DNA from 4 places in the Citrobacter sp. VF227 genome. Region 1 is predicted to be linked to each of the others. Evidence: predicted binding sites of a transcription regulator. Region 1 holds the regulator's gene; each other region holds the start of a gene.
What was found. The regulator CRP, encoded in region 1, controls carbon source genes, mostly activating them, when cyclic AMP is high. The targets are predictions, from matches to a motif close to ATGTGANNNNNNTCACAT.

Region 1 (3,210 bases):
TGATACGCCAGCGGTGTGGCCTGCGGATCGTTGCTAAGGATCAGGCGGATGGCTTCCTGATCGGCTTCTAACGCATCGTGGGCGTTTTTACGCAGCAGGCCGCTCTGCCACTGCGGCCATAGCCAGAGCATCCCGCCAAAGGCGATTAGGCAACCAGTGACCGTATCGATAAACCGCGGCACGATAAACTGTTCCCCGTTCAGTGTCAGCAACTGCAGGGTGTATACCGCGGTGACCGTAAAGCCGACGGTAGCCCAGCCGTAGTTTTTACGGATGGTCAGATAACTCACCAGGGTTATCAGCAGCATGCCTGCCAGCGTGTAACTCTCCTGAATATGAAAGTGCAGTGTGACGCCAGCGATCACCAGGCCAACGAGCGTCCCTACTGAACGGTGTAAAATACGTACCCGGGTCGCCCCGTAGCCATTTTGCGTGACGAACAGGATTGTCATCAAAATCCAATAGGGTTTTGGCAGGTGTAAGGCGCTGCCCATCAGGCTGGCAATGCTCAACATGACGCTGATGCGTCCGGCATTACGCAGCGCCGGGGATTTCAACGACAGATAGCTTTTCAGGGCAGGGATCAGCGGCAGCCGACGCTGCTTGTCAGCCATTAAATCCCGGGCATACAGTGGGCGCTGGGTGCGTAGCACGCGGGCAATACGGCTGAAGTGCCAGTAACAAAATTGTCCTACCGGATTGTCCGGATGTTGGTTGGCAATTTTCTCCAGCGTGCCAATTTGTTTATCCATTGAAAAACGTGTTGGCAAGCGGTGATACAAAATGTCATCGGCCAGAACGCGAAGGCGTTCGGCGACGGTGCGCGCGTTCCAGCGGATCACCTGTTCGGCGTGGCTACGTTCGACCAGCTTTTGCACCTCTTCCGGCTGGTGGAGGCTGACGGAAATATGTTCCTGTAAATCGAGCGCCTCCTGAAAGGCACGTAGCAGGCGCTTATAATCGTTGTTGCGATGTGCCGACAGCATATGCATTTGCTGATAGCACTGGGTAATCAAATCTACCGCTTTTTGTTGGCGCACAAGCAGGGGGGGTAGCGCTTTTTCCGGATCGGCATGCTGAGTCAGGAGGCTGTATTTGGCCTCACAGTAATCGGCTAATTCACGATACAACAAGCTGAGCGACTCACGCAGCGGCTGCTCACGCCACATCCAGAACCAGAACCAGTTGAACAGGCCGTACCACAATGTACCCAACGCGTAGATCAGCAGTGGCTCCCAGACGGGCATGTTCCCGGCCAGGCTGAGCGTGAAAATTGCCGCGATAAGCGAGGCAGGTAGTAGTCGTGCATGCAGAGGGCCTAATTCAGCGGTTACACCAAGAATCAGCGTCAGGCCAGTGAGGATCAGCGGCAGCGGTATAGTCTGTGCCAGCAGTATCTGCATGATCAGACTGCATCCGGCAAACAAAGACGCACCAATCACTAAGCGTTTGAAAAAGCGCTTATGCGGGGTATCAAGACCGGCAATATTGCAGCAGGCAGGGACGAGGGAGAAGAGGAGCCCCAGATGAAGCTGCCCGATGATCAGACCGACGGCCACAGGTAAACATAGCACCAGCGTCTGTCGTAGTGCGTAGTTGATCTCAGGGTGATATATCAGTCTTCGCCACATCGGTGCAAACAAAAGTGGCGCATTACGGGGTAACGCGCCACTTCGATGGGGTTAACGTGTGCCGTAGACGACGATGGTCTTACCGTGTGCGGAGATCAGATTCTGATCTTCCAGCATCTTCAGAATACGACCAACGGTCTCACGGGAACAGCCAACGATCTGGCCGATTTCCTGGCGGGTGATTTTAATCTGCATGCCGTCCGGGTGGGTCATCGCGTCAGGCTGTTTCGCCAGATTCAGCAGAGTCTGCGCGATACGACCGGTAACGTCGAGGAAGGCAAGGTTGCCAACTTTTTCAGACGTGACCTGCAGACGGCGAGCCATCTGAGAGGACAGGCGCATCAGAATATCTGGATTGACCTGGATTAATTGGCGAAATTTTTTGTACGAAATCTCAGCGACTTCACATGCAGTTTTAGCACGGACCCAGGCGCTGCGTTCCTGACCTTCTTCGAAGAGGCCTAATTCACCAATAAAATCGCCCTGATTCAGATAAGAAAGGATCATTTCTTTCCCTTCTTCATCTTTGATCAGCACTGCCACTGAGCCTTTAACGATGTAGTACAACGTTTCCGCTTTTTCACCCTGGTGAATCAGCGTGCTCTTCGATGGGTACTTATGAATATGGCAATGAGACAAGAACCATTCGAGAGTCGGGTCTGTTTGCGGTTTGCCAAGCACCATGCGCGGTTATCCTCTGTTATAAGCTGTCTCCAGAGCCAAAATATTACCTGCCTCTGGGTTTGCAAAAATGTGCTTCCCGCTACCTGGGAAGGGGGCTGTCAATACGTGCGACGGCCTGTAATGTGATGTCCTCTGCATACATGCAGTACGTCAATGTATTACTGTAGCATCCTGACTGTTTTAGCATAGCTTTCGCCGTGTGTCTCCTGGTGTCTCGCTTCAGCATGACGCAGGTCGCCTTCCGTTGCGAGATTTGTTGTGTGCGCGTAATCTGTCAGGAAAATTGATGCATCGGAGTAATAAAATATGCAAGCACGTGTTAAGTGGGTTGAAGGGTTAACCTTCCTCGGTGAGTCCGCCTCTGGCCACCAGATTTTGATGGACGGTAACTCCGGTGATAAAGCGCCGAGCCCGATGGAAATGGTCTTAATGGCTGCGGGCGGTTGCAGCGCAATTGATGTGGTGTCGATCCTGCAAAAGGGTCGTCAGGATGTGACCAACTGCGAAGTGAAGCTGACCTCCGAGCGTCGTGATGAAGCGCCACGCCTGTTTACCCACATCAACCTGCATTTCGTTGTAACGGGTAACGATCTGAAAGATGCGTCCGTCGCTCGCGCGGTCGATCTTTCGGCGGAAAAATATTGCTCCGTGGCGCTGATGCTGGAAAAGGCGGTGAACATTACCCACTCCTATGAAGTGGTTGCCGCTTCGTGATGTTATGCCTGATGGCGATATACTTATCAGGCCTACAGGATTTAAACGCGTAGGCCGGATAAGGCATTATCCGCCATCCGGCAAAAAAACACCTTACTCTATCTTTTTACCTTCCATCAGTCGCTGGACTAGCGGCAGCATAATCAATTCCATCGCCAGACCCATTTTCCCGCCCGGAACA
Region 2 (3,210 bases), on a different contig from region 1:
CGATGTGCTCCTGTAGCGCGCTCTCGCGGGTGAATTCATCTTCAGCGTTAAAATAGCGTTCATAGGCGACCAGCGTCATTTTCGCATCAATCACCACATCTTTGCCCTGCGGTAATCGAACAATAACATCTGGCTGCATCCGTGAACGGGCGTCGTTTTCGATGCTGACCTGGGTTTCGTATTCATAGCCTTCGCGCAGACCGGAAGCCTCAAGCACCCGCGTGAGTACGACCTCGCCCCAGTTCCCCTGCGTTTTGTTATCACCTTTTAATGCCCGCGTCAGGTTTACCGCTTCCTGTGCCATCTGCGCATTCAGTTGTTGGAGATTACGAATTTCGTGCGCCAGAGTATGGCGTTCCTGCGCCTCTTTGCCAAAGCTGTCCTGAACCTGGCGTCGAAAACCGTCCAGTTGTTCGCGAAGCGGTGCCAGCAGGCTGTTCAGGCTTTGGCGATTTTGCTCATCTACGCGGCGATTGCTGTGCTCGAAAATACGGTTCGCCAGATTTTCAAACTGCTCGCTCAGGCGCTGTTCGCTGTTGATCATCTGACGGATCTTATCTTCCGCATGCTGTTGCGTTGCTTCCAGCCGGGTAGTGACTTCACGGAGATCGGCTTCCAGAGAGGTGTTGATACTGTGCAGGCTGCGCAATTCGTTATTAAGCAGTTCGCACTCATCACGCCAGTGGGCTTCCTGTGAGAGTTGTTGCCGGGCGGCGCTTAGCGCGATATCCAGTTCACGTCGTTCTTCGAGGAGATCGGCACGGATCCTGTCGGCGTGCGCTTTTGTTGCCAGCCACCCGACCAGCAGTCCTGCGGCTAATGCCAGCACGGCACTCATCACAATTGAAATATCCACAACGCCCCCCTTACAGCTACGACTTACCGGCACAAAATAGAATTGTGCTGTATAAACGTCCAGTTTAAAAGGAATTTCCTGCGAGGCACTACGCAAAATAAAAAGGCCGAACGCGTCGGCCTTTTTGAATAGACGGGAGAATTACAGTAAACGACGCGCAGCTTCCACCACGATTTTCACCGCGTGGCTTTCTGTTTGTTTCATCGTTTCCGCATTAGGGATCTCTTGCTGAGTACGGTTCACGATAACACCCGCAACCATACCGGCACGCAGACCCTGGCTAGCGCACATGGTCAGCAGCGTGGCGGATTCCATTTCGTAGTTCATGACGCCCATAGACTGCCACTCTTCCATAGAGCCTTTAAAACGGCTCACTACGCGACCAGAGAAGGTGTCATAACGCTCCTGGCCCGGGTAGAAGGTATCAGAAGACGCAGTAACGCCAATGTGGGTGGTGGCGCCGATTGATTTCGCCGCTTCCACCAGCGCGGTGGTGCACTCGAAGTCCGCTACAGCCGGGAACTCCATGGGCGCGAAGTGCAGGCTTGCTCCATCCAGACGGACAGACGCCGTGGTGACCAGGACATCACCCACGTTGATATGTGGCTGGATAGCGCCAGTCGTACCGATACGCAGGAAGGTACGAATGCCCAGCTGTGCCAGTTCTTCTACGGCAATAGAGGTTGACGGGCCACCGATACCGGTAGAGCAAACGATCACGGCTTTACCATCCAGCTCAGCACGCCAGGTAGTGAACTCGCGATGAGATGCCAGCTTAACCGGCTTATCCATCAGCGCGGCGATCTTTTCCACACGCTCCGGGTCGCCAGGGACGATAGCAAGCGTAGCCCCTTGTAAATCGCTCTTAGTGAGGCCGAGATGAAAAACATCAGACTTAGACATAAAAACTCCTCTGTGAATCGGTTTTGTCAGAAGAAGCAAAAACACACTTTACCGAAGGCATGAACATATTTTCGTGACAGTCATCACTATGATGTAAATCAATTGCATTCAATTACCATCAAATAGTGATTTAAATCACATAAATGATGCGATGTAAGGAACCCCTGCACAAAAGATAGCCCGTTTAAGGCAATGTGGTTCGTTGCATGTGTCTATAGTTAACAATGCGCTTTTTGGCTGAATATTTAAGGGTACGGAGAATACCATGACAACACGACAATCTGGCTTTGCACCTGCTGTATCTCCACCAACGTCTACCACGGTTCACACTCCAGATAACGCAATTATCGCCGGAGTAACATCCATACCTTCACAAGGCGATGATATGCCAGCGTATCACGCACGACCAAAGCAAACCGATGGCCCGCTGCCCGTGGTTATTGTCGTGCAGGAGATTTTTGGCATTCATGAACACATTCGTGACGTTTGCCGCCGTCTGGCTCTGGAAGGGTATCTGGCTATCGCTCCAGAGCTCTATTTTCGCGAAGGCGATCCCAATGACTTTGCCGACATTCCCACGCTGCTCAGCGGCCTTGTCGCCAAAGTACCTGACTCTCAGGTACTGGCCGATTTGGATCACGTCGCCAGCTGGGCCTCCCGCAACGGAGGTGATGCGCATCAACTGATGATTACCGGATTCTGCTGGGGCGGGCGCATTACCTGGCTGTATGCCGCACATAATCCACAGTTAAAAGCGGCGGTGGCGTGGTACGGCAAACTGGTGGGCGATAAAACCCTCAACTCGCCGAAACATCCCGTTGATATCGCGACCGATCTTAACGCTCCCGTTCTGGGGCTTTATGGCGGCCAGGACACCAGTATTCCACAAGATACCGTTGAAACAATGCGTCAGGCGCTACGCGCCGCCAATGCTAAAGCGGAAATCGTGGTCTATCCCGATGCCGGACATGCGTTTAACGCCGATTATCGCCCGAGCTATCACGAAGAGTCCGCTAAGGATGGCTGGCAGAGAATGCTGGAGTGGTTTACCCAGTACGGCAGTAAAAAATAAGGACAACCCTGGCTTCGGCCAGGGTATCCCTCAGAAAAAATAAGTGTATTGCGTCACATTCTTGCGACAATTTTTTTAATTATACAGTCTCGCTGCATCAATTTTTTTGCTGTTAAAGAAGGCGCTATGATCGCCTTCACATTTGACGTACTCCTCCCCCATCAAATGCAAAATTTTCGTTGCTTAGCGCCAAACTATTTTTCTGTTTAACATCGCTATTCTCCTGAATACTCAGTAACAGACCCAGCGAATTGCTTATTCTGTGAACAGGAGATTGATCATGACGCAACAGACTTTCCAGGCCCAACCTTTTGCTCTGCCTTTTGATCCGCATACCACCGCACTGGTGATGATCGATATGCAACGTGACTTTGTTGAG
Region 3 (3,210 bases), on a different contig from region 1:
AGTGGTGTTATCGGTGTAGTTACACAGAATAATGGTCGACGCGAGCAACATTCCGAGCACAATCGGCAGCTTACGTGCCAGAGTGATGCTGAAGCCACGTTTAATCAGATAATCAGAGAACACACCGCCGAGCACGCCCCCGGCAAATCCGCACAGCGCTGGAATCGACGCCACCAGCCCCACTTTCAGGATCGACATGCCTTTTTCCTGTACCAGGTAAATCGGGAACCAGGTGAGGAAAAACCAGGTAATGGTGTTAATAAAATACTGACCAAAGAACACGCCAAGCATCATACGATTTGTCAGCAACTGCTTGATATAATGCAGTTTAGGGCCACCTGATTTCACATCGCCGGGCTTTTTATGGTCCATATCCACGACCGCACCGTTTTCAGAGATAAACTTCAGCTCTTCTTGCGACATACGCGGGTGATCGGTTGGGTTATGGATAAACTTTACCCACAGGCCAGTGAGCACAAAACCGATAACGCCCATCACGGTAAAGACGTGCTCCCAGCCCCAGGCAAAGGTCAGCCAGCCCAGCAGCGGCGAAAACAGCGCCAGGGAGAAATATTGTGCGGAGTTAAAAATCGCGGATGCCGTACCGCGCTCTTTCGTCGGGAACCAGGCCGCCACAATACGGGCGTTCGCTGGGAAGGACGGCGCTTCTGAGAAGCCCAGCATAAAGCGCATGATGAACATTGAAATACCCGCCCAGGCCAGCGGGAACATGTCTACAAAACCCTGCAGAAAGGTAAACAGCGACCAGAAGAACAGACTGTAGGTGTAGACTTTCTTCGAACCGAACTTATCCAGCAGCCAACCGCCAGGGATTTGCATCAACAGGTAAGCCCAACCGAAGGCGGAGAAAATGTAACCCATTGAGATGGCACTGAGCTGCAACTCTTTCGCCACTTCCGTGCCGGCAATAGACAGCGTCGCACGGTCCGCATAGTTAACGGCGGTAACAATAAATATGATTAGTAATATTAAGTAACGGGTGTGCGTACCTTTCTTTTTCTCGACAACTGTATCCAGTATCATTCTAATTACCTCGGGTACATAAAGTTTTTATTATTATTTGGCAAATATCCCTGATGATAAATTACCGATAATAAAAACGTATAATTATTTATCAGACGCTATAAAACCGTGATTTAGTATAATCAGCAGCCCAACGTTAATCATTGTGCAAGCGCTCATTAAACGCGAGTTATTAAAATAATGTTTTGGGCATATGCACACATGCATGGGCGCTAATCCACACATTTACGTATTGCTACCCCTGGTGGGACGGCCTTGCTGAGTTTAAGTGATCATTGTCACATTCTTCGCGATAAACTCCTGGCATTCTTATTTCACGATACCGAATCTTTATTACTGACAATGAGATTCAAAATATAAATATCTACACTATTATCACCACTTGTTGGAGAATACTGGACAATGGCCGACATCGAAATTAGACAAGAATCGCCAACGGCGTTTTATATTAAAGTTCACAACACAGATAATGTGGCGATTATTGTCAATGACAATGGTCTGAAAGCCGGGACACGTTTTCCGGACGGACTGGAGCTAATTGAACATATTCCCCAGGGTCATAAAGTGGCGCTCGTGGATATTCCAGTTCACGGCGAAATCGTGCGTTATGGCGAAGTGATAGGCTATGCCGTTCGCGATATCCCCCGTGGCAGCTGGATTGATGAATCAATGGTTGAGCTGCCCAAGGCCCCGCCGCTGGAGACGCTGCCGCTGGCAACCAAAGTGCCTGAGCCTCTGCCGCCTCTCGAGGGTTATACCTTCGAAGGCTACCGCAATGCTGACGGTAGCGTTGGCACCAAGAATCTGCTCGGCATCTCCACCAGCGTGCACTGCGTGGCGGGCGTGGTGGACTATGTAGTGAAAATCATTGAGCGCGACCTGCTGCCCAAATATCCGAATGTCGACGGCGTAGTCGGGCTCAATCATCTGTACGGCTGCGGCGTGGCGATTAACGCTCCAGCCGCCATCGTGCCCATTCGAACTATTCACAATATTGCGCTAAACCCGAACTTTGGCGGTGAGGTAATGGTCATTGGCCTCGGCTGTGAAAAACTGCAGCCAGAGCGCCTGCTGGAAGGCACGCACGATGTAAAAAGCATTCCGGTCGACAGCGCCAGCATCGTCAGCCTGCAGGATGAAAAACACGTCGGCTTTCAATCGATGGTTGCCGATATTTTGCAGGTGGCCGAACGCCATCTGGCAAAGCTCAATCAGCGCCAGCGTGAAACCTGCCCGGCATCAGAACTGGTGGTCGGCATGCAGTGCGGCGGCAGCGATGCGTTTTCCGGCGTAACGGCCAACCCGGCTGTAGGCTATGCCTCCGACCTGTTAGTACGCTGTGGCGCCACCGTGATGTTCTCTGAAGTTACCGAAGTACGCGATGCCATCCACCTTCTGACTCCACGTGCGATTAACGAAGGTGTGGGTAAACGCCTGCTCGAGGAGATGGCCTGGTACGACAACTACCTGGACATGGGCAAAACGGACCGCAGCGCTAACCCTTCTCCAGGTAACAAGAAAGGTGGTCTGGCAAACGTGGTGGAAAAAGCGCTGGGTTCTATTGCGAAGTCGGGCAAGAGCGCGATTGTCGAAGTCTTGTCGCCGGGCCAGCGTCCAACCAAACGTGGCCTGATTTACGCTGCCACCCCCGCCAGCGATTTTGTCTGCGGTACGCAACAGGTTGCTTCCGGGATCACAGTACAAGTCTTTACCACCGGTCGCGGTACACCGTATGGCCTGATGGCCGTGCCGGTGATAAAAATGGCGACGCGAACCGAGTTGGCCAATCGTTGGTTTGACCTGATGGATATCAACGCAGGCACCATCGCCACCGGAGAAGAAACGATTGAAGATGTGGGTCTGAAACTGTTCGAGTTTATTCTCGACGTCGCCAGCGGACGTAAGAAAACCTTCTCAGATCAGTGGGGGCTGCATAACCAGCTGGCGGTGTTTAACCCGGCGCCAGTGACCTGATTATCGAAACGAAAGCCAAAGAAAAAACGGGGATTTATCCCCGTTTTTTATGTCGATGCCTAAACAGATAAAGTGATAATGTTCGCATTTTTAGAGGTTTTTTTTAACGCCTGTTTTTTTCGTTTCAAACCTGAAAAATGAAGCTAACAATATGAAATAAAAAGAAATAATATCAACATTGTTTTACGTTAT
Region 4 (3,210 bases), on a different contig from region 1:
TATCCGCCGGTGCGAGCGAGCTGGTTTGCCCAATAATCGCCACACCCACGTCTTTAATAATTTCACGGAAACGGGCGTCGTCCGGAAAAATGTCAAATCCTGGAATGGCTTCCAGTTTATCGAGCGTGCCACCGGTATGTCCCAGGCCACGCCCGGAGATCATCGGAATATAACCGCCGCATGCAGCGACCATTGGGCCTAACATCAGTGACGTTACGTCACCCACGCCGCCGGTAGAGTGTTTATCCACAATCGGGCCGTTCAGTTGCAGGCTTTTCCAGTCCAGCACGGTTCCTGAATCACGCATTGCCATAGTCAGCGAAACACGCTCAGGCATTGTCATATCGTGGAAGAAAATGGTCATCGCCAGGGCGGCGATTTGCCCCTCAGAGATGGTGTTGTCACGGATCCCATTGATAAAGAAACGAATCTCTTCATCGCTCAGCGCATGACCATCACGTTTTTTACGAATAATTTCTTGTGCGAGAAACACGGTAACCTCCCGATTATGGGCCGGGTAAGCAGTGCGCTCCCCGGCTAGTCGTATTGATGCCGGATGGCGGCTTACGCCTTATCCGGCCTACGATGGGCAATTCAAACTTAGTAGCTGCTTGCGCTCTTACCGTCGCCGTGACCCAGCGCTTTGAGCAGGCTCGCCAGCAGGCTGGATGCGCCAAAACGATAATGGCGGGAATCTGCCCAGTCAGCGCCAAACAGTTCGTCAGCAATCGCCAGGAACTGCTGTGCATCTTCTGCAGTACGCACGCCGCCAGCGGGTTTGAAACCAACGGTTTTAGAAACGCCCATATCACGGATCACTTCCATCATGATGCGTGCGCTTTCCGGCGTCGCATTGACCGGTACTTTACCGGTAGACGTTTTGATGAAATCAGCACCGGCTTTGATGGAGATTTCAGACGCTTTACGGATAAGGGCTTCTTCTTTCAGCTCACCGGTTTCGATGATCACTTTCAGCAGCACATTTGCCGCCGCACACGCGTCTTTACACGCTTTAACCAGATCGAAACCAACTTGCTCATTACCGGCGATCAGCGCACGGTACGGGAACACCACGTCAACTTCATCCGCGCCGTAGGCAATCGCCGCGCGGGTTTCAGCCAGCGCAATCTCGATGTCGTCGTTGCCGTGCGGGAAGTTGGTGACGGTGGCAATACGGATGTCCGGCGTACCCTGCTCTTTCAGAGTCTTACGCGCAATAGGGATGAAACGCGGATAGATGCAGATTGCGGCAGTGTTGCCAACCGGGGTCTTCGCCTGATGACACAGCGCGATCACTTTTTCATTGGTGTCGTCGTCATTCAGGGTGGTCAGGTCCATCAGTTTCAGTGCGCGCAGGCTGCTTGCTGTTAAATCGGTCATAACATTCTCCAACGGCGTCGCCGTATAAAATTTCACCTTGCGAGTTTGTTAGTATTCTAACATCCGCTCGCGATTACACTTCGATATACATCACAGTTAATGAAAACCACATACAGATTTGCATTACTCTAATGAGATCCACTTCAAATAAATCACCTTTCCAGAGGGAATGCGGTGGCATCAAGCGCATCCGGATCAAAGGTTGTAGCGACGTTGCTTTCTACAATGGCGTTACACCTTCGGGATAAAAAGGAATCAACGATGCCCACTTCAAGCGAACTCGCGCTGCAACAGCGTTGCCAACAAATCGTGACCAGTCCGGTGCTCAGCCCTGAGCAGAAACGCCACTTTCTGGCGCTGGAGGCTGAAAACGCACTGCCTTACCCGCAACTGCCTGCTGAAGCACGCCAGGCGCTGGATGACGGGGTGATCTGCGATATGTACGAAGGCCATGCCCCGTTCAAACCGCGTTATGTTTTACCCGACTACGCGCATTTTCTGGCCAACGGTTCATCATGGCTGGAGCTGGAAGGAGCAAAGGATCTTGATGACGCGTTATCCTTACTCACCATCCTGTACCATCACGTTCCGTCAGTAACGTCGATGCCGGTCTATCTCGGTCAGCTCGATGCTCTACTGCAACCATATGTTAGAATTCTAACACAAGATGAGATCGATATTCGAATAAAACGTTTTTGGCGTTATCTCGACCGCACCCTGCCAGATGCCTTTATGCATGCCAACATTGGTCCAGTCGACACGCCGATTACACGCGCAATTTTACGCGCAGATGCAGAGTTAAAGCAGGTTTCACCTAATCTTACTTTTATTTATGATCCGCAAATCACCCCTGACGATCTGCTGCTTAACGTGGCGAAAAATATCTGTGAATGCAGTAAACCACACATTTCCAACGGCCCTGAAAATGATAAAATTTTCACAAAAGGCCACTACGGCGTCGTCAGTTGTTACAACTCACTGCCGCTGGCTGGCGGCGGAAGTACGCTGGTCAGGCTCAATCTGAAAGCCATCGCAGAGCGCAGCACCTCTGTCGATGACTTCTTTACGTGCACCCTACCGCACTACTGCCAGCAGCAAATCGCCATCATTGATGCACGATGTGAATTCCTCTATGAAAAATCACATTTCTTTGAGAATAGCTTCCTGGTGCAGGAAGGGTTGATTGATCCCAAACGTTTTGTGCCTATGTTCGGTATGTATGGCCTGGCGGAGGCGGTAAATCTGCTGTGTGAAAAAGCAGGGCAATGCGCGCGTTACGGGAAAGATGAGTTTGCCAATCAGCTTGGCTATCGCATTAGCGCCCAACTGGCGGAATTTGTAGAAAGCACGCCAGTGAAATATGGCTGGAATCAGCGCGCGATGCTGCATGCACAGTCGGGGATCAGTTCTGACATCGGCACCACGCCGGGCGCACGTCTGCCCTACGGCGATGAACCGGACCCGATCACTCACCTGCAGACCGTTGCGCCGCATCACGCGTATTATCACGCCGGTATCAGCGACATTCTCACGCTGGATGAAACCATCAAGCGTAATCCCCAGGCGTTAGTGCAATTATGCCTCGGCGCGTTTAAAGCCGGGATGCGTGAATTTACCGCTAACGTGAGCGGTAACGATCTGGTTCGCGTCACCGGTTATATGGTGCGCCTGTCGGATCTGGAAAAATATCGCGCCGCAGGTTCTCGCACCAACACAACCTGGCTGGGCGAAGAAGCCGCGCGCAATACGCGCATTCTGGAACGACAACCTCGCGTGATTAGCCATGAACAGCAGATGCGCTTCGGTAAGTAAGATTATCCCTTTCTCCTG

Region 2: udp (uridine phosphorylase) is a predicted target of CRP. The motif match lies at 1,883-1,900, and genes of this name have one in related genera.
Region 3: garD (galactarate dehydratase) is a predicted target of CRP. The motif match lies at 1,311-1,328, and genes of this name have one in related genera.
Region 4: deoC (deoxyribose-phosphate aldolase) is a predicted target of CRP. The motif match lies at 1,512-1,529, and genes of this name have one in related genera.

The regions. Positions count from the first base shown of each region.
Region 1 is NZ_JBRFVF010000005.1:14,510-17,719, reverse strand. It holds gene ACU8YC_RS16410 (YccS/YhfK family putative transporter) at 1-1,631, opposite strand, end outside; gene crp (cAMP-activated global transcriptional regulator CRP) at 1,683-2,315, opposite strand; gene ACU8YC_RS16400 (OsmC family protein) at 2,622-3,029, shown strand; gene ACU8YC_RS16395 (phosphoribulokinase) at 3,123-3,210, opposite strand, start outside.
Region 2 is NZ_JBRFVF010000013.1:72,458-75,667, reverse strand. It holds gene rmuC (DNA recombination protein RmuC) at 1-838, opposite strand, end outside; gene udp (uridine phosphorylase) at 998-1,759, opposite strand; gene ACU8YC_RS23185 (dienelactone hydrolase family protein) at 2,025-2,831, shown strand; gene ACU8YC_RS23180 (cysteine hydrolase family protein) at 3,112-3,210, shown strand, end outside.
Region 3 is NZ_JBRFVF010000006.1:106,314-109,523, forward strand. It holds gene garP (galactarate/glucarate/glycerate transporter GarP) at 1-1,044, opposite strand, end outside; gene garD (galactarate dehydratase) at 1,447-3,018, shown strand.
Region 4 is NZ_JBRFVF010000003.1:303,702-306,911, reverse strand. It holds gene deoA (thymidine phosphorylase) at 1-493, opposite strand, end outside; gene deoC (deoxyribose-phosphate aldolase) at 601-1,380, opposite strand; gene ACU8YC_RS13845 (YjjI family glycine radical enzyme) at 1,642-3,192, shown strand; gene ACU8YC_RS13840 (YjjW family glycine radical enzyme activase) at 3,164-3,210, shown strand, end outside.